Regions from separate parts of the Pseudodesulfovibrio indicus genome, predicted to be linked through region 3. Evidence: predicted binding sites of a transcription regulator. Region 3 holds the regulator's gene; each other region holds the start of a gene.
What was found. Region 3 encodes sigma-54, which starts transcription at its own class of promoters, with help from an activator protein. Its sites were predicted from a motif close to CTGGCACGGNNNNTGCTT; they were not measured.
Positions count from the first base shown of each region.

Region 1: the regulator sigma-54 is predicted to act here: its motif matches at 2,464-2,481, upstream of AWY79_RS07515 (LeuA family protein).
Region 2: the regulator sigma-54 is predicted to act here: its motif matches at 2,986-3,003, upstream of AWY79_RS17605 (YeiH family protein).

Region 1 is NZ_CP014206.1:1,621,263-1,626,971, forward strand. It holds gene AWY79_RS07505 (hypothetical protein) at 1-454, opposite strand, end outside; gene modB (molybdate ABC transporter permease subunit) at 426-1,178, opposite strand; gene AWY79_RS19530 (hypothetical protein) at 1,183-1,314, opposite strand; gene AWY79_RS07515 (LeuA family protein) at 1,323-2,417, opposite strand; gene nifH (nitrogenase iron protein) at 2,743-3,570, shown strand; gene AWY79_RS07525 (P-II family nitrogen regulator) at 3,731-4,084, shown strand; gene AWY79_RS07530 (P-II family nitrogen regulator) at 4,084-4,458, shown strand; gene nifD (nitrogenase molybdenum-iron protein alpha chain) at 4,481-5,709, shown strand, end outside.
Region 2 is NZ_CP014206.1:3,870,399-3,876,107, forward strand. It holds gene AWY79_RS17585 (ABC transporter ATP-binding protein) at 1-353, opposite strand, end outside; gene AWY79_RS17590 (ABC transporter permease) at 350-1,123, opposite strand; gene AWY79_RS17595 (ABC transporter substrate-binding protein) at 1,125-2,081, opposite strand; gene AWY79_RS17600 (zinc ribbon domain-containing protein YjdM) at 2,406-2,741, opposite strand; gene AWY79_RS17605 (YeiH family protein) at 3,084-4,835, shown strand; gene AWY79_RS17610 (hypothetical protein) at 4,893-5,171, shown strand; gene AWY79_RS17615 (hypothetical protein) at 5,191-5,547, opposite strand; gene AWY79_RS17620 (c-type heme family protein) at 5,666-5,709, shown strand, end outside.
Region 3 is NZ_CP014206.1:2,593,539-2,599,247, reverse strand. It holds gene AWY79_RS11675 (PTS sugar transporter subunit IIC) at 1-392, opposite strand, end outside; gene AWY79_RS11670 (PTS sugar transporter subunit IIB) at 421-885, opposite strand; gene AWY79_RS11665 (PTS sugar transporter subunit IIA) at 896-1,333, opposite strand; gene rapZ (RNase adapter RapZ) at 1,336-2,217, opposite strand; gene AWY79_RS11655 (PTS sugar transporter subunit IIA) at 2,234-2,683, opposite strand; gene hpf (ribosome hibernation-promoting factor, HPF/YfiA family) at 2,686-3,228, opposite strand; gene rpoN (RNA polymerase factor sigma-54) at 3,263-4,681, opposite strand; gene lptB (LPS export ABC transporter ATP-binding protein) at 4,922-5,647, opposite strand; gene AWY79_RS11635 (LptA/OstA family protein) at 5,648-5,709, opposite strand, start outside.

The DNA of each region.
Region 1 (5,709 bases), 970 kb from region 3:
CGACCTTGCCCTCGCGGGTGAAGCTCACGCCGATGCGCGTTTCCACCGGACCGGCCGGGGTGGGGACCGAGATGGTCTCGCCGGGCCACAAGGTCAGGCTGCGCATGATGCGGTTGTCGTGGAAGCTGACCGACAGGATTCGCGCCCGGACCAGGCCGAAGGGCGTGGTCAGAGTCAGCACTTCGGCCAGCCCGGCCTCGTCCTCCTGGCTCCAGTAGCCGGAGAGCTTGCCGTTCAGCGGAAAGATGCGGCTGATGGTCCCGTTTTCGTGAAAGGAGACCAGCTCCGCCGGGATGTCGCCCGCCGGCGTGGCGATGACGGTCTGCGTCTCCAGGGGCACGGATTTCAGCGCCCCGGACGGATGGTACTCCACGGGCAGGATTTCCCGCTTGCGCAGGTCGTCGTCCGTATACTGGGGAATCAGGTCACCGTACTGCGTGGATATGGTCTGCATGAAAGCCTCTCTTGGAAGGTTGGAAACCGGGGCATTGCCGGGCGCGGGGTGTCCGGGCGACGGGCACGGTCCGGCCCATCACTCCCTGCCGCCCGATGAACAGCAGGGCCGCGTAGCTGACGATCATCAGGGCCAGGGAGAGGAGTCCCGCCTGGCCGTATTCCAGAGATTCGGTGTGCTCGAAGATGGCGATGGAGGCCACCTTGGTCCGTCCGGGGATGGACCCGCCGAGCATGAGCGCCACGCCGAACTCGCCCACGGTGTGCGCGAAGATCAGAGCCGCCGAGGCCGTGATGCCGCCCCTGGCGTTGGGCAGGATGACGTGGAGGAATGCCTGGCCGTGGGACATGCCGGAGCAGCGGGCCGCCTCGACGATGCCGGGGTCGACCTTTTCGAAGGCCGCGCGCATGGGCAGTACCCCGAAGGGCAGGGAATAGACCAGTGAACCCAGCACCAGGCCGGTGAAGGAAAAGGGCAGGGGGAAGCCGAACAGCGACTCGAAGGCCGCACCCAGCGGCGAACCGGGGTTCATGACCATGAGCAGGCCGAACCCCAGGACCGTGGGCGGCAGGACCATGGGCAGGTTGCACGCCGCCTCGATGTACCGCTTGCCCGGCGTGTCGGAGACCGCCAGCCAGTATGCGAGCGGCATGCACAGGGCGAGCAGCGCGGGCGTGACCGCCAGGGCCAGCTTGCCGGTCACGGACAGGGCGACGAAATCCATCCGGCTACCTGCCGAGGGCCGAGATGACGGGTGCGGGAACGGCGGCTTGCGCCAACCGGGCCGGGACGGCGTCGGTGTAGGCCGTGGTGGACAGGAAACAGAGCCACAGGCAGACGTAGAACAGCTTCTTGAACATGCTCCCTCCTAGTTCTTGATCAGCTTGGTCAGTTCGCTCCCGGTCAGGGGGCGCTCCAGTTCCCAGGATAATTTCCTCACTTCATGGACAAGGGCCGAGAGTCCCTGTTCCGTAAGGTCGAGGCCGTGATCGGCGAGCGCGTGGCGGATTGCCGCTCGCCCACTTTTCCCGCCAACCGCGACCATCCGGTCAGCGCCGACGCGGGAGGGGTCGTACGGCTCGAAAAGCGCAGGCGACTTGCTGAGGGCGTGCGCGTGAAGGCCGGATTCGCAAGCGAAAATGTCCTTGCCGAGAACCGGCTTGGTACGGGGAATCGGCACCCCGGCAGCCTGAGAAACGAAATGGCAGAGGTCGCGAAGGTTCTCAACGTGGTACGCATGGCTTTCCTCCTTGAGGGTCAGATAGGCGGCCAGCTCTTCGGTGGCGGCGATGCCGGATCGCTCGCCGATACCGAGCAGGCTGGCGTCGGCGTAGCGCACTCCGCTCTGGAGCGCGGTGACGGCGTTGGCGGTGGCCATGCCGAAGTCGTCGTGACAGTGCACGGCCAGGTCGATGGAGAGTTCCCCGGCGAAGGCGGCCGCCAGCTCGGCGGTCCGCAGCGGGGTGAGCAGCCCCAGGGAATCGGACAGGCGGACGCGGGACGCGCCGACGTCCTGGGCCAGCCGGGCCGCCTTGAGGGCAAAGTCCGCGTCGGCCCTGGAGAGGTCCTCCAGGCCGACCGAGACGTAGCGGATACCGAGGAGCCCGGCCGCGAGAACGGTGCGGGCCAGGCGTTCGAGCAGCCCCTCGCGGTCGGTTCCCAGGCGGTTTTCAATGTGCAGGTCGGAGACCGGGACCCCGATGTTGATGCGGTCAACGCCCAACCCGGCGGCCTTGCGGATGTCCGCCTCGCGGCAGGGGGACCACACGGACAGGGCGGTTTCGCCCCGTCTCGCCCGGACCCGGCCGACCAGTTCGGCCAGCCCTTCCTGGCCGACCCAGCCGAGCTCGATCTCGTCCACGCCTACGGACAGCAGGCCGGTGACGATCCGTTCCCGCGCTTCCATGGAGAAATAGGCGCCGAAGAGCTGCGCCCCTTCTCTGAGTGTGGTGTCGATCAACATGTCGTTTGTATCCTCTGTATGGTTGCGAAAACTTCTGAACAACCATGAGCAGGAACGATGCCAAATGGTGTATTTTGCTTAATGCATCGAATTTACATGATATTTTTGTTGACGTAAAAGAGAGGGAATTACCTACGTTTTTGTAGGCTGCAACACTTGTGTCGGCTCCGGCTGTGCGGACCTACACTTTTCGTAGGTAACGCCCGATCTGTAGGTTTTACTAGATTCTCCATGATTCCGGTAGGTTGAAGTGTGGTTTGCGGTTTGGCACACCCTTTGCCTTAGGGACTTCATCTTTCGCAAACAAACCCATGGAGGAGAAATCATGAGGAAAGTAGCAATTTACGGAAAGGGCGGCATCGGAAAGTCCACCACCACGCAGAACACCGTCGCTGGTCTGGCCGAAATGGGCCGCAAGGTCATGGTTGTCGGTTGCGATCCCAAGGCGGATTCCACCCGCCTGCTGCTCGGCGGCCTGGCCCAGAAGTCCGTCCTGGACACCCTGCGCGAGGAAGGCGAGGACGTGGAGCTGGGCGACATCCGCAAGCCCGGCTTCGGCGGCACCTGGTGTGTTGAGTCCGGCGGCCCGGAACCCGGCGTCGGCTGCGCCGGTCGCGGCATCATCACTTCCATCAACATGCTTGAGTCCCTGGGCGCCTACGAGGAGTCCGAAGGTCTCGACTACGCCTTCTACGACGTTCTCGGCGACGTTGTCTGCGGCGGATTCGCCATGCCCATCCGCGACGGCAAGGCCCAGGAAATCTACATCGTCTGCTCCGGCGAGATGATGGCCATGTACGCCGCCAACAACATCTGCAAGGGCATCATGAAGTACGCCGAGTCCGGCGGTGTCCGTCTGGGCGGCCTGATCTGCAACTCCCGCAACACCGACCGCGAGGCCGACCTGATCACCGAGCTGGCCTCCAAGCTGGGCACCCAGATGATCTACTTCGTGCCCCGCGACAACGACGTGCAGCGCGCCGAGATCAACCGCAAGACCGTCATCGAATGGGACGGCTCCGTCCCGCAGGCCGACGAATACCGCGGCCTGGCCAAAGCCATCGACGGCAACGAGATGTTCGTCATCCCGACCCCGCTGGAAATCGAAGAGCTCGAACAGCTCCTCCTCGACTACGGCATCATGGAAGCCTAGTCCCCCGACTCGAACAACCGGTCCAAAGGCCTGTTTCGAAAGCGCGGGACCCCGGAAGATTCCGCGCTCACAGGGGAGAACCATCCCCGACAACAGGCGGACGAAAAGCGGCTTAAGCAATCAAAGTCCAACAATAAAGAAGAGATAGGAGAGAGCGAAAATGATGATCATGGTACGAGCAATTGTGCGGCCCGAGAAAGCGGATGAGGTTCTGGCGTCTTTGATGGACAACGGTTTTCCCGCAGTCACCAAGTACTCCGTCGCCGGTCGAGGCAAGCAGCGCGGCATCAAGATCGGTGAGGTCACCTACGACGAGATCCCGAAGACCATGCTGATGTGCGTCGTCAAAGCCGCGGACAAGGACTTCGTCATCGCCACCATCATGGACGCGGCCCGCTCCGGTTCCAAGGGCGCGTTCGGCGACGGCAAGATCTTCGTCTCCCCGGTGGAGGACGTCTACACCATCAGTTCCGGCGTGTGCGACACCGCCGCAGCTTCCGAGGAGGCCGCGTAATGAAGGAAGTCATCGCAGTCGTGCGCATGAACATGATGAACCAGACCAAGGCCGCTCTGACCAAGGCCGGCGTGGACGCCTTCTTCGCCCACGCCGCCGAGGGACGCGGCAAGGGGTTCGTCAATGCCGCCGTCGTCGAAGGCGTGGAGAGCGGTTACGAAGAAGCCGCCGAAGTGCTGGGCGAGAAGGGCAAGTTGTATCCCAAGCGCATGGTCACGGTAGTGGTCCCGGACGACATGGTGGAAGACGTGGTCGACGCCATCACCGCAGTGAATCAGACCGGTAAGCCGGGCGACGGCAAGATCTTTGTCCTGCCCGTGGGTGACGCCGTCCGCGTCAGAACCGCCGAAACCGGTGCAAAGGCCATATCCTAGGGCCGCATAAGGAGTATTGAGAATGGCCAAGACGAAGAAAGTGGTGCAGCTCATGCCGACCGACATCAAGGAAGAGCTTCTGAAGAAGTATCCTCCCAAGGTCGCCCGCAAGCGCGCACAGCAGATAATGATCAACGAAGCCACGGAGTCCGAGGCGCCGCCCGAGATTCTGGCGAACGTCCGCACCATTCCGGGCATCATCACCATGCGCGGCTGCACCTACGCAGGCTGCAAGGGCGTCATCATGGGCCCCACCCGCGACATCGTGAACATCACCCACGGCCCCATCGGCTGCGGATTCTACTCCTGGCTCACCCGCCGCAACCAGACGGATGCGGGCACCGACGGTGAGAACTACATGCCCTACTGTTTCTCCACGGACATGCAGGACCAGGACATCATCTTCGGCGGCGAGAAGAAGCTCGCGGCCGCCATCCAGGAGGCCTACGACCTCTTCCATCCCAAGGGCATCTGCATCTTCGCCACCTGCCCGGTGGGGTTGATCGGCGACGACATCCACGCCGTGGCCAAGAAGATGAAGGCCAAGTTCGGCGACTGCAACGTCTTCGCCTTCTCCTGTGAAGGGTACAAGGGCGTTTCCCAGTCCGCCGGTCACCACATCGCCAACAACCAGGTCTTCAGCCACCTTGTCGGCGAGAACGAGACCCCCAAGGAAGGCAAGTACAAGATCAACCTCCTCGGCGAGTACAACATCGGCGGCGACGGTTTCGAGATCGACCGCATCCTCAAGAAGTGCGGGATCACCAACATCTCGACCTTCTCCGGCAACTCGACCTACGACCAGTTCGCCTCCGCCCAGCACGCCGACCTGAACACCGTCATGTGCCACCGGTCCATCAACTACGTGGCCGACATGCTCGAGACCAAGTACGGCATCCCGTGGATCAAGGTGAACTTCATCGGTGCCAAGTCCACGGCCAAGTCCCTGCGCAAGATCGCCGAGTACTTCGCCGACCAGGAGCTGATCGACCGCGTCGAGGCCGTCATCGCCGAGGAAATGCCCGATGTCGATGCCGTGGCCGCCGACGTCCGCCAGCGGACCGAAGGCAAGACCGCCATGCTGTTCGTCGGCGGTTCCCGCGCCCACCACTACCAGGACCTGTTCGCAGAGATGGGCATGAAGACCCTGTCCGCCGGTTACGAGTTCGCCCACCGCGACGACTACGAAGGCCGCGAGGTGCTCCCGAACCTGACCGTGGATGCCGACTCCCGCAACATCGAGGAGATCGA
Region 2 (5,709 bases), 1.3 Mb from region 3:
TAGCGCCGGGCGATGGCCGCGCGCTCCGCGGCGGGCACCCCCTTGAGGCGCAGGCCGAACTCCACGTTCTTGCGAACGGTCAGCCAGGGGAACAGGGTGTAGGACTGAAAAACCATGCCCCGGTCCGCGCCCGGCCCGGTGATGGGGCTGCCTTCGAGCACCGCCGCGCCCGACGAGGCCAGCTCCAGCCCGGCCACGATGTTCAGCAGGGTGGACTTGCCGCACCCGCTGGGACCGACGATGACCGCCAGCTCTCCTCGGTTCACGGTCAGGTCGATGTTCTCCAGGGCGACCACGTCCCCCTTGTTGGACGGGAAGACCTTGCCCAGGTTGTCGATGGAGAGCATGGTCATCGTTTCTCGCTCCAGGGGGTTATGACGCGCGCGAGCAGCTTGAAAAGGTAGTCGGTCAGCAGGCCGAGCACGCCGATGATGATCAGCCCGGCGAAGATGCGGTCGATGGCCAGGAACCGCTGGGCGCGCAGGATCATGTAGCCCAGCCCGGAGTTTGCGGCCACCAGCTCGGCCACCACCAGGTAGGTCCAGGCCCAGCCCACGGTGATGCGCAGGTCGTCCATGATCCCCGGCAGCGCGCCGGGGAACAGGACCAGCCGGTAGGTCTGCATCCGGTTGGCCCCCAGGGTGGCGGCGGCCCGGCTCAGGTCGGCGGGCACCGCGCCCACGCTGTCCGCGACCATCAGCACCAGCTGGAAGAAGGTGCCGAGGAAGATGATGGCGAACTTCTGGGCGTCGCCGATGCCGAAATAGAGCAGGGTCAGGGGCACCAGGGCGACCACCGGCAGGTAGCGCGCGAACTCCATGACCGGGGCGATCATGTGCGAGGCGCGCCGGGAGGTGGCGATGAGCAGCCCGAGCGGCACGGCCAGCAGGGCCGCCAGGGACCAGCCGACCATGACCCGGTACACGCTGTCCCAGGTGTAGGAGAAGAGGATGCCCTCGCGGTACATCTCGCCGAAGGACAGGAACACCTTGTGCGGCGGGGGCAGGAACAGCGGCTTGACCGAGCCGGTGTAGGCCAGCGCGGCCCAGATGGCGAAAACGGCGGACAGGGACGCAACAGCCAGCCACGCCCCTATCCGCACCGTCGGGATTCGTTGTTTCATGCTACTCGGCGTTGACGTATTCGGGGCTGATCAGCTTGTCCACGTCCACGTCTTCGGTGATGATGCCCTTGGACTTCCAGAAGGTGATGGCGCGCTCGGCGACCTCGTAGATGCTGTTGGCCTGGGCCTTGTCGAAGAACGCCTTGTTGTCGTCCTTGCCGATGAAGGTCACGCCCGAGGCCATGTCGGCCATTTCCTGGGTCTCCAGGGCCATGGCCTTGGCCATGATCTCGTTGCCCTTGTCCGCGTTCTGGCCGTACCAGGCGATGGCCTGGTTCCAGCACTTGGTCATCTTGGCCGGCACCTCGGGGTGCGCCTTGACGAAGTCGCCGTTCAGGACGAACACGTCCACGATGGTCTTGGGCATCTCCTTGGAGGAGACCAGCACGTGGCCGCCGTCGCGCTGGCTTGCGTTGCTCAGCCAGGGCTCCCAGGACACGGCGGCGTCGATGGAGCCGGCCACGAAGGCCGCGCCCGCGTCGGAAGCGCCCATCTCGGTGATGTTGATGTCCTTCTCGTCCACGCCGTTCTTGGCCAGGATGGAAAGGAAGAAGAAATAGGAGGTGGAGGACTTGTCCAGCCCCACGGTCTTGCCCTTGAGATCGGCCACGGTCTTGATCTCGCCGGAGGCGATCACGCCGTCGCCGCCCGAGGACTCGTCCATGGCGAAGACCACGACCTCGGGAGTGCCCTTGGCGTAATGGATGACCTCGCGGTCGAGCACGTTGCCCAGGCCGTCGATGTTGCCGGAAGCGAGGGCGGCGGCGTACTGGGCCTCATCCTCGATGATGACCAGGTCCACGTCCAGCCCTTCCTTTTCGAAATAGCCGAGTTCCTTGGCGATATACAGCGGGCCGTAGCCGACCCAGGTGGCGTGGGCCACCTTCACCGGCGTACCGGCAAAAGCGGTGGAAGCACAGAGAAGCAGCGCGCAGGCCAACAGGACAAAACGTTTCATGATATCCCCCTCCAGGGCGTTCAGGACGGGAAATCCCCCTTGGGCGGGCGTCGCAGGACCCTCTCCATGCCCGTATCCACCCGGATTTCCTACATTCCACATTTAATGTTACACTAGATAGTCCACTTCGCGGCCACACGCAACATTTTCCAGCGGGAGTACAATCCCCGGAAACGCAGGCCTGGCGTCGCTCCCAACCCCCGGCCGCCCTTTGACATGCAGGCCGCCCTCCCCTTCCACTTCAGGACGGGCAGCGAAAAAAACAAAGCCCCCGGACACCCGTCCGGGGGCTTGTTCCGCCCTATGGCCGCGCGGGGAACCGCGTCAGCCCTTCTTGACCACCGAGGTCTTGAGCAGCATGGCCCCGAATCCCGGAATCTTGCAGGAGATGTCGTGGACCCCGTCCTCGGGCTCGATCAGCCGGATATTCTTGACCTTGGTCCCCTTCTTGATGGGGCCGGACGCGCCCTTGACCTTCAGGTCCTGGGTCACGACGACCGTGTCGCCGTCCACCAGGACTGTGCCGTTCACGTCCTTGTACACCTTTTCCTGAACGTCCCCGTCCTGAAATTCGTGGCTGCACTCCGGACAGACGAACAGGGTCCCGTCGGAATACACGTACTCGCAATTGCACTTCGGACAGTTCGGTATATTTTCCATTACTTCCCAACCAGTTAGAGATTATCTTCACGGGTTCCCGCCAACGGGAGGCCTACCTATACACGCAACCCGCCCAAAGCACAAAAACCCCGCCGAGGACGGCCCGGAGCCGCCGGAACCGGCGGCGAACTGCAAACCGGACCTTCCAGCCCTCCCGCCCAACTGCAAAGCGAACTTTGCATACCGCAGCGGGAGGGAATCAGGAAACGACTTCAATTCCGACCAGTTACACAAACAAGGTCAAGTGGCCCGGTCCTTGCTCAAGGGGGGCCGACTGTTGTGTGCAATCGGTTCGCGCGCGCGGGCCATTTTCGAGAGTAACTTTTTTGGAGGAATGTTAGAATGGCAGAACAAGTCGTGGAGAAGAATTCCGAAGTCGTTGTCGACACGGCAAAGTCTTCGTGGTCCGATCTCTGGAAGAAAGAGGATTACTGGGCCATCTGGCTCGGCTTCGTCATCCTCATCGTCGGGGCCTTCATCTATTTCAACAACAAGCCCGCCGGGATGGAAGAGAAGTTCGCCGAGGCCAACGCCGTGATGACCGCCGAGGCCCAGCGCGCCCCGTTCAAGACCGTTGCCTGGTACGAGGCCCAGACCGCCAAGGAGAAGATCAAGGCCAAGAATCAGCCCATCGGCAAGAGCATCGCCAGCCTGATGGCCCATCCCAAGTCCTGGTCCACCAACCCGCTGGACGCCTTCATCCAGACCAGCGAGCAGGCCGAGGCCAAGAACGCCAAGGGCATGCCCAAGTACGAGGCCGCCAAGGCGGCCGCCGCCGAGGGCAAGGTTGCCGCGCTGGCCGCCCAGGCCAAGGCCGAGGCCGCGTCCTTCCAGAGCGCCGAGCTGAACGCCGAGGCGTCCTCCGCCATCGAGGCCTGGCTCAAGCTCCGCTCCAAGGCGTCCTCGGCCAAGAAGAAGATCGGCAACAAGCCGTACAACCTGTTCCCCGGCCTGATCGCCCTGTTCGTCGGCTTCGGGGCCATCTTCGCCCTGGGCATGCATTTCATCGACGGTGACAGCAAGCGGTTCCTGAAGGGCTTCGGCCTGGTCTTCGGAGTCAGCGTCCTGGCCTACATGATGGCCGGACAGGCGACCATGAAGCAGTACGGCATCGGCGACGCGGCCTGGGCCATCGCCATCGGCCTGATCATCTCCAACACCATCGGCACCCCCGACTGGGCCAAGAAGGCGCTGCAGGTCGAGTTCTTCATCAAGACCGGCCTGGTCCTGCTCGGCGCCGAGGTCCTCTTCAACAAGATCGTGGCCATCGGCATCCCCGGCATCTTCGTGGCCTGGGTGGTCACCCCCGTGGTGCTCATCACCACCTTCATCTTCGGCCAGAAGGTGATCAAGATGCCGTCCAAGACCCTGAACATGACCATCTCCGCCGACATGTCCGTGTGCGGCACCTCCGCCGCCATCGCCGCCGCCGCCGCGTGCAAGGCCAAGAAGGAGGAGCTGACCCTGGCCATCGGCCTGTCCCTGGTCTTCACCTCCATCATGATGGTGGTCATGCCCGCCATCATCAAGGCCACCGGCATGCCCTACATCCTGGGCGGCGCCTGGATGGGCGGCACCATCGACGCCACCGGGGCCGTGGCCGCCGCCGGCGCGTTCCTGTCCGAGAAGGCGCTTTACGTGGCCGCCACCATCAAGATGATCCAGAACGTGCTCATCGGCGTCACCGCCTTCGGCATCGCCATCTACTGGTGCACCAAGGTCGAATGCGTCGAGGGCCAGAAGGTCAGCGCCATGGAGATCTGGCACCGCTTCCCGAAATTCGTGCTGGGCTTCCTGACCGCGTCCGTGATCTTCTCCATCGCCTACTCGGTCCTCGGCTCCGACTCCGGCTTCACCATGGTAGACCAGGGCGTGCTGCGCGGCTTCTCCCGCCTGTTCCGCGGCTGGTTCTTCTGCCTGTCCTTTGCCGCCATCGGCCTGGCCACCAACTTCCGCGAGCTGAAGCACTACTTCAAGGGCGGCAAGCCGCTCATCCTGTACGTCTGCGGCCAGTCCCTCAACCTGGCCCTGACCCTGGCCATGGCGTACCTGATGTTCTACGTGGTCTTCCCCGACATCACTTCCAAGATATAACCCCGCAAAACCGGGAGGGGAGGCCGATCGGCCTCCCCTCTCCAAGGAGATAACGGCATGGAAAACCGTCCCCTGTTCCAGCGCCTTCTCGCACTGGCCTCAATCTGCTCCGTCATCTGGGTCTTCGCCTATGTGGCGGGCCCCATGCTGGTGAACGCCTCCCAGGATTTCAAGACCCTCGGGGACTTCATCGTCAGGGAAGACATCCAAACCGGGAAATTCTACTACACCGACCTGGAGCTGGTGGGCCACGCCGACCACAACGCCCGCTCCACCATGGAATACATGCCCACCGGGCCGGGACCGATGCCCAAGGGCCACGCTGCGGGCCAATAACGTGTTGCGGGGCCGGGGCTCAGCCGAGATCGCCGGGGTCGAACATGGCGGTGATGCGCCGCTCCAGCCCCATGATGTAGACCGCCGTGCGGCCCGTGGCCGTCAGGAAATAGCCGATCTGCTCCAGCTCGGACCGGCCCAGGCCGTAGAAACGGTAATAGAACAGGAACACGGCGGCCAGGGTCAGGCCGCACAGGAGGGTCATGGTCACGGTCGTGTTCAGCCGGAGGAACAGGGTTTCCCCGGAGATCCGCCCGCGAAGGAAGAGCACCACCAGGGCGACGGTGCGCAGCAGGCCGGTCCACGAACGGACGAACATGTCCGCCGTGGCAAACCCCACGAACAGGGCCGCTCCGAACAGCATGAGATTTCCCATACCGGCTCTCCCCGGGCGGGTTGGCCTTTTCCGCCCTATGCAGACCTTACGACCGGAAAGAAACCGCCGTCAAGGATAGCTTGACGGAAGCGGTTTCCATTCCCGATACTGGACGCCGATGAAACTCCCCAGACCCTACTCACTCCAGAGCCGATTCCTGGT
Region 3 (5,709 bases):
CGCGGATTGCGCGCCCAGTTGAGCATGGCGTTGTAACTGGCTTGTTCCCGATCGCGCAACCACCCTTCCAACCTGGCCCCGAGCCAGGCCAGCGGCATGCTGGCGAAGAGCACGGGCATGATCTTGGAGGGCTGGTCCAGGCCGAAATAGGTGGACAGAGTCAAGGCCGAGAAGGTCGCGGCTGTCAGGTGCGGGGGGATGTACGTCCCGGCCGGAATGAGGTCGAGCCAGAACAACTCGAAGAAAATGGCGATGTACAGGCTGGTGGTGTATTCTCCGGTGGCCGCGCCCCAGAAGAAGCCGACAACCAGGGGGCGCTCAAGCAGTCCGAGGCTTAAGGCCGTGCGGCACAGGGAGAAGAGGGCAAAAAAAAAGCGACCCCCGCAAACCAGGCCAGCGGATGCAACAGCAGCGCGGACATCAGAACCTCACCTGCACCGGGTCGTTGGGAACGCAGCGGAAGTCGAGCTCCACGCCCTTCCTGTTCAGGTGCCGCAGACAGCTCTCGTCCTCCACGGACAGGGCCACGCTGGGGGATATCTGCCGCTTGCCGGGGCTGTAGTGGACGTTTCCGATGTTCAGCACGTGGAAACCGAAGCCGGAATCAAAGGCGCGCCGGGCGTCGGCGCAGCTGGAAAAGAGAATGATCGCCTCGGGCTCGGCGGAATCGCCTGCGGAACCGGCCACCACGCCCTGGACCTCGTCCACGGAGACGAAGGTGCTGTCCACGGTCTGGGGGATGGCCAGGGACATGATCTCCTGCTGGAGAATGTCGTGAGCGAGGTCGTCGTTGGCGACGATGACGGACTTGGCTCCGGTGTAGGGCAGCCATGTTTCGATGATCTGGCCGTGAATCAGGCGGTTGTCTATGCGAACGAGAAACACGGCGGGCACCCTACTTTTTTGCTTTTCTGCGCAGCATCGCCCCTGCGACCTTGATGCCCTGCTGCCCTGCTTCCATGGCCTTCTCGGCCAGTGCGGGCAGCTTCATGGTGCGGGACTGGAGGGTGGCCACCAGCATGGGCAGGTTGACCCCGGTGATGACCTCCAGGTTCTCGGACTTCATCAATGACAGGGACATGGTGGTGGGCGAACCGCCGAAGAGATCGGTCAGAGCCACGACGCCGTTGCCCTTCTCCACGGACTGGATCGCCTTGCGCACGGCCTCCAGGGTCTCGTCCACGCCCTTGTTCACGTCCACGCCGATGGCGATGCAGTTTTCCTGCGCACCCATGACCATTTCCGCGGCCCTGAGCAGGGTCTCGCCGAGTGTGCCGTGGGTGACCAGGACTACGCCGATGGGAACGTTCTTCTTTTCAGTCTGTGCCGCCATGTCTAGCCGAGTTCCATGTGTCGATGTTCAATCGTTGCCGTATACCCTTTTTTCTTCAGGGATGCCAGCACTGACTCGGCCACGGAAACGGACCGGTGGCGTCCTCCGGTGCAGCCCAGTGCGAGGGTGATCCGGTACCGCCCTTCGTCCGCATAGAGCGGCAGGGTGTAGGTCAGAAAATCGAGCAGGTGCTGCATGAACCCCTCCCCCACCGGGTTGTCCAGGACGTAATCGGAGATCGCCTTGTCCAGGCCGGAAAGGGGCCGGAGGTTCTCGTCGAAATAGGGGTTGGGCAAAAAGCGGAGGTCGAAGACCAGGTCAGCCTCGGACGGCACGCCGTACTTGAAGCCGAAGGTGATGATATGAACGCGCATCCCCTTCCCCGCCTCCTCGATGGCCGACCACTTGGTCTGGATCACCCGGCGCAGGTCGTGGATGGAATAATGCGTGGTGTCGATGACCAGGGCCGCGGCCAAGCGGACCGGTTCGAGCAGCTCGCGCTCCATCTCGAGCGCCTGCTCCAGGCCGAGGTTGCGGCTCTCCAACGGGTGGGGCCGCCGCGTGGTGGCATAGCGCCGCACCAGCTCGCCCATCTTGGCCTCCAGGTAGACCACCTGGGGCAGGATGCCGAGATCGGCGAATCCCTGCAACGCCTCGTCCCAGCCGTTGACGAACTCGAACTGGCGCAGGTCCATGCCGAGCGCCAACCCGCGATACTTGGTGTCGAACTTGAGGATCAGGTCCGCCAGCTTGGGCGACATCTCGCAGGGCAGCCCGTCGATGCAGAAGAATCCCAGGTCCTCGAACACCCTGAGGGCGGTGGACTTCCCGGAACCGGAGAGCCCGGTGACGATGACGACGGGAAAGGGATTTGTCGGGGTCAAAACGGCCTGCCGGGTTTTAGACGTCCTTGAGGAGTGACCAGAGGCCGTCGAACCCGTCGGCCGCGAGAAACGCCTTGCGGAACTCCTCGTCCTTGAGCAGCCGGGAGATCTGGGCCAGCACGCGCAAGTGCATGCCCGCCACCTGTTCCGGGGCCAGGACCAGGAAGAAGATGCCGCACGGGCTGTGGTCCAGGGCTTCGAACTCGACTCCTTTTCGGCTTCGCCCGACCACGACCATGACCTTTTCCAGGTTCTCCAGCTTGCCGTGGGGGATGGCGATACCGTCGCCGATGCCGGTGGAGCCGAGGCGCTCGCGATCGAGAAGGACACGGACCGCTAGGTCCGTGTCCATCTCGGGATATATCTCGCCCAGGGGGGCGACCAGTTCATTGAGTACGTCCGACTTGGTCTCGGACTGCAGCTCGGGAAGGATCAGTTCCTTCGCCAGGTAATCACTGAGTTTCATGCTTAGTTTCCGGGGTCGATGAGGCCGTAATCGCCGTTCTTTCTCTTGTAGATAACGTTGACGCCTTCGGTTTCCGCGTTGCGGAAGACCAGGAACTCGTTCTCCAGGGCATCCAGCTGCATGGCGGCCTCGTCCACGGACATGGGCTTGGGCTCGTATGCGTCGGTGCCGACGATGGTCGGGGCCGCTCCGGCTCCGATCTCATCGAAGGAGATGTAGTTCATCTGCACCATCTTATTGGGACGCGCCTGTCTGGGGCGGTTCTTCATCTTCTCGCGCATCTTGCGAAGCTGGGCTTCCAGCTTGTCCAGGACCATGTCGATGGTGGAATACATATCCTCGGAGTCCTCGTAGGCCGAGATGTGAATGCGATCCGAGTTGAGGATCACGTCCGCCTTGTGGCGGAACTTCTCGACCAGCAGGTTCACCTGGAGATCTGCTTCCGCATCGGAAACGTACTTCGCAACCTTTTCAAAACGCTTTTCAGCGTAACCCTTGAGGTGATCGGACGGCTCAAAGTTCTTGAAAGTGAAGCTGATGTTCATACGCTGCCTCCTGGTTGTGTGTCCGGCAAGCAGACTAGAAATACTGCTTGCGCTTGGATGACGAAGCAATACCCATTGCCGAACGGTACTTGGCGACCGTGCGCCTGGCGATGTTCACGTCAAGTTTCTCCTTGAGGATCTCGCCGATCCGTTCATCGCTGAGCGGTTTCTTCGTGTCTTCATCCGCGATCATCTGCTTGATGAGCGCTTTCACGCTCTCCGAGCCCACCTGGGAACCGTCGTTCAGGTCCAGGGCGGAGTTGAAGAAAAACTTCAACTCGTAGATGCCGTGGGGGGTTGAAACGTACTTGTTGGTCGTGATCCGGCTCACGGTGGATTCGTGCATCTCGATGTCTTCCGCGACCTCCTTGAGGATCAAGGGTTTGAGCTTTGTCACGCCTTCCTCGAAGAACCCCCGTTGAAAGCCGACAATGGACTCGACTACTTTATACAGGGTTCGCTGCCGCTGGTACAGACTTTTCATCAACCATGCGGCGGAACGCATCTTTTCCTGGAAATATTCCTTCTCCTTGTCCGCCGCGCCCTTCATGGAATCCATGTAGAAGCTGTTCATCTGCAAACGGGGCAGCCCGTCCTCGTTGAGGATGATGACGAAGTCCTCGCCATACTTGTAGACGAAGACGTCGGGCGAGACGTAGTGCGGCTCGGTGCTGGAGAAGCTGGCGCCGGGCATGGGGTCGAGCGTCTGGATCGTGTCGAGGTAGTCCTTGAGCTCTTCCATGGTGATCTTGAACTTGCGGGCCAGCGGCTTGTAGCGGTTCTTCTCCAGGTCTTCCAGGTGGTCGCGCACCAGGGAGACCAGGGTCGGATCGTCGTAGCCCAGGACTTCCATCTGAACCAGCAGGCACTCCTGGGGGGAACGGGCGGCCACGCCCACGGGGTCCAGGCGCTGTATGCGCATCAGGACCGACTCCACCTCTTCGTCGGTGGCCTGAATCATGGAGGTCAGCTCCTCCATGGAGGCCTGGAGATAGCCGTTGGAATCGATGTTGCCGAGGATGACCTCGCCGATGGCCACTTCGTGCTCCGTGAAATCCGAAAGCCGCATCTGCCAGGTGACGTGGCCTTCCAGCGAAGGCTTGGAGGCAAGGCGCGCTTCGAACGACATCCCCTCCTCCGGAATCTCGGAGTCCCGGGACAGGGCCTGCTTGGAGGTCGAGGAAAATTCGCCGAGATAGTTTTCCCAATCGGCGGTGCGGACCAGCTCTTCCTCGGCCTGGGCCTCGGTCAGGACTTCCCGTGGGTCGGGCGTTTCCTGCGGTTCCACCTCGGGCTCGGTCTCATCCAGGAACGGATTTTCCAATAGTTCCTGCTGTACCGTTTCCAGCAGCTCCAGACGGGAGAGCTGCAGCAGCTTGATGGCCTGCTGCAACTGAGGCGTCATGACCAGTTGCTGTGTGAGCTTGAGCTGTTGCCGAAGTTCCAATCCCATGATTCCCTGCTCGCTTTACGGTTTCACAATATCGCTCGCCGGATATTTTTACTTTTTTCCCGGCTGCGGGAAGTTTTTTTCGGTTCAACTATGCCACATGCAAGAAAAGGACGCAACACAATTGTGTTAACGTCCTGTTTCCATTAATAATCCAGCGGATATACGCGAGTATGAAAAAAGTGTACCAACCTTTGGGAACCGTGTAAATCCGGAAAGCGCAAAAAATGCGCGGTTTCGCGGCTAGAGCCGGAAGTCTTCGCCCAGGTAAATCTGCCTGGCCCGGCTCGATTTGACGATTTCCTCCGGCGACCCTTCGAGGATGACCGTGCCCTCGTAGACGAGATAGGCGCGATCGCAGATATTCAACGTTTCACGAACGTTGTGGTCCGAAATCAGGATGCCGATGTCCATGGACTTGAGCACCGAGATAATCTCCTGGATGTCGATGACCGCGATGGGGTCGATGCCCGCGAACGGCTCGTCCAGGAGGATGAACTGCGGGTCGAGGATCAGGGCGCGGGCGATCTCGAGGCGCCGCCGCTCGCCGCCGGACAGGAACATGGCAGCCTGGTCCGCCAGCTTGGTGATGGTGAACATCTCCATCAATTCATCCGCCCTGGCCCGCTGTCGGCGCGAATTCATGGCCGTCTGCTCGAGGATGATCTCCAGGTTCTGACGCACGGTCAGCTTCTTGAAGATGGAACTCTCCTGGGGCAGGTAGCTGACGCCGAGCCTGGCCCGCTCGTGGAGCGGCCTGCCGGTCAGGACCTCGTCCCCCAGGACCACCTGGCCGGTGTTCGGGGCCACGATGCCCACCAACATGTAGAAGGTCGTGGTCTTGCCCGCGCCGTTGGGGCCGAGCAGCCCGACCACCTCGCGCTTGTTCAGCTCGATGTCGATGCCGTGCACGACCTCTTTCTGGCCGTACCGCTTGGACAGGTTCGTGGCTCGAAGACCGGTGGCCATCTACTGCACCTTCATGCTGCCGGGAGCAACGAAGATCGCCTTGACCCGCTGGTCGCCGCCGA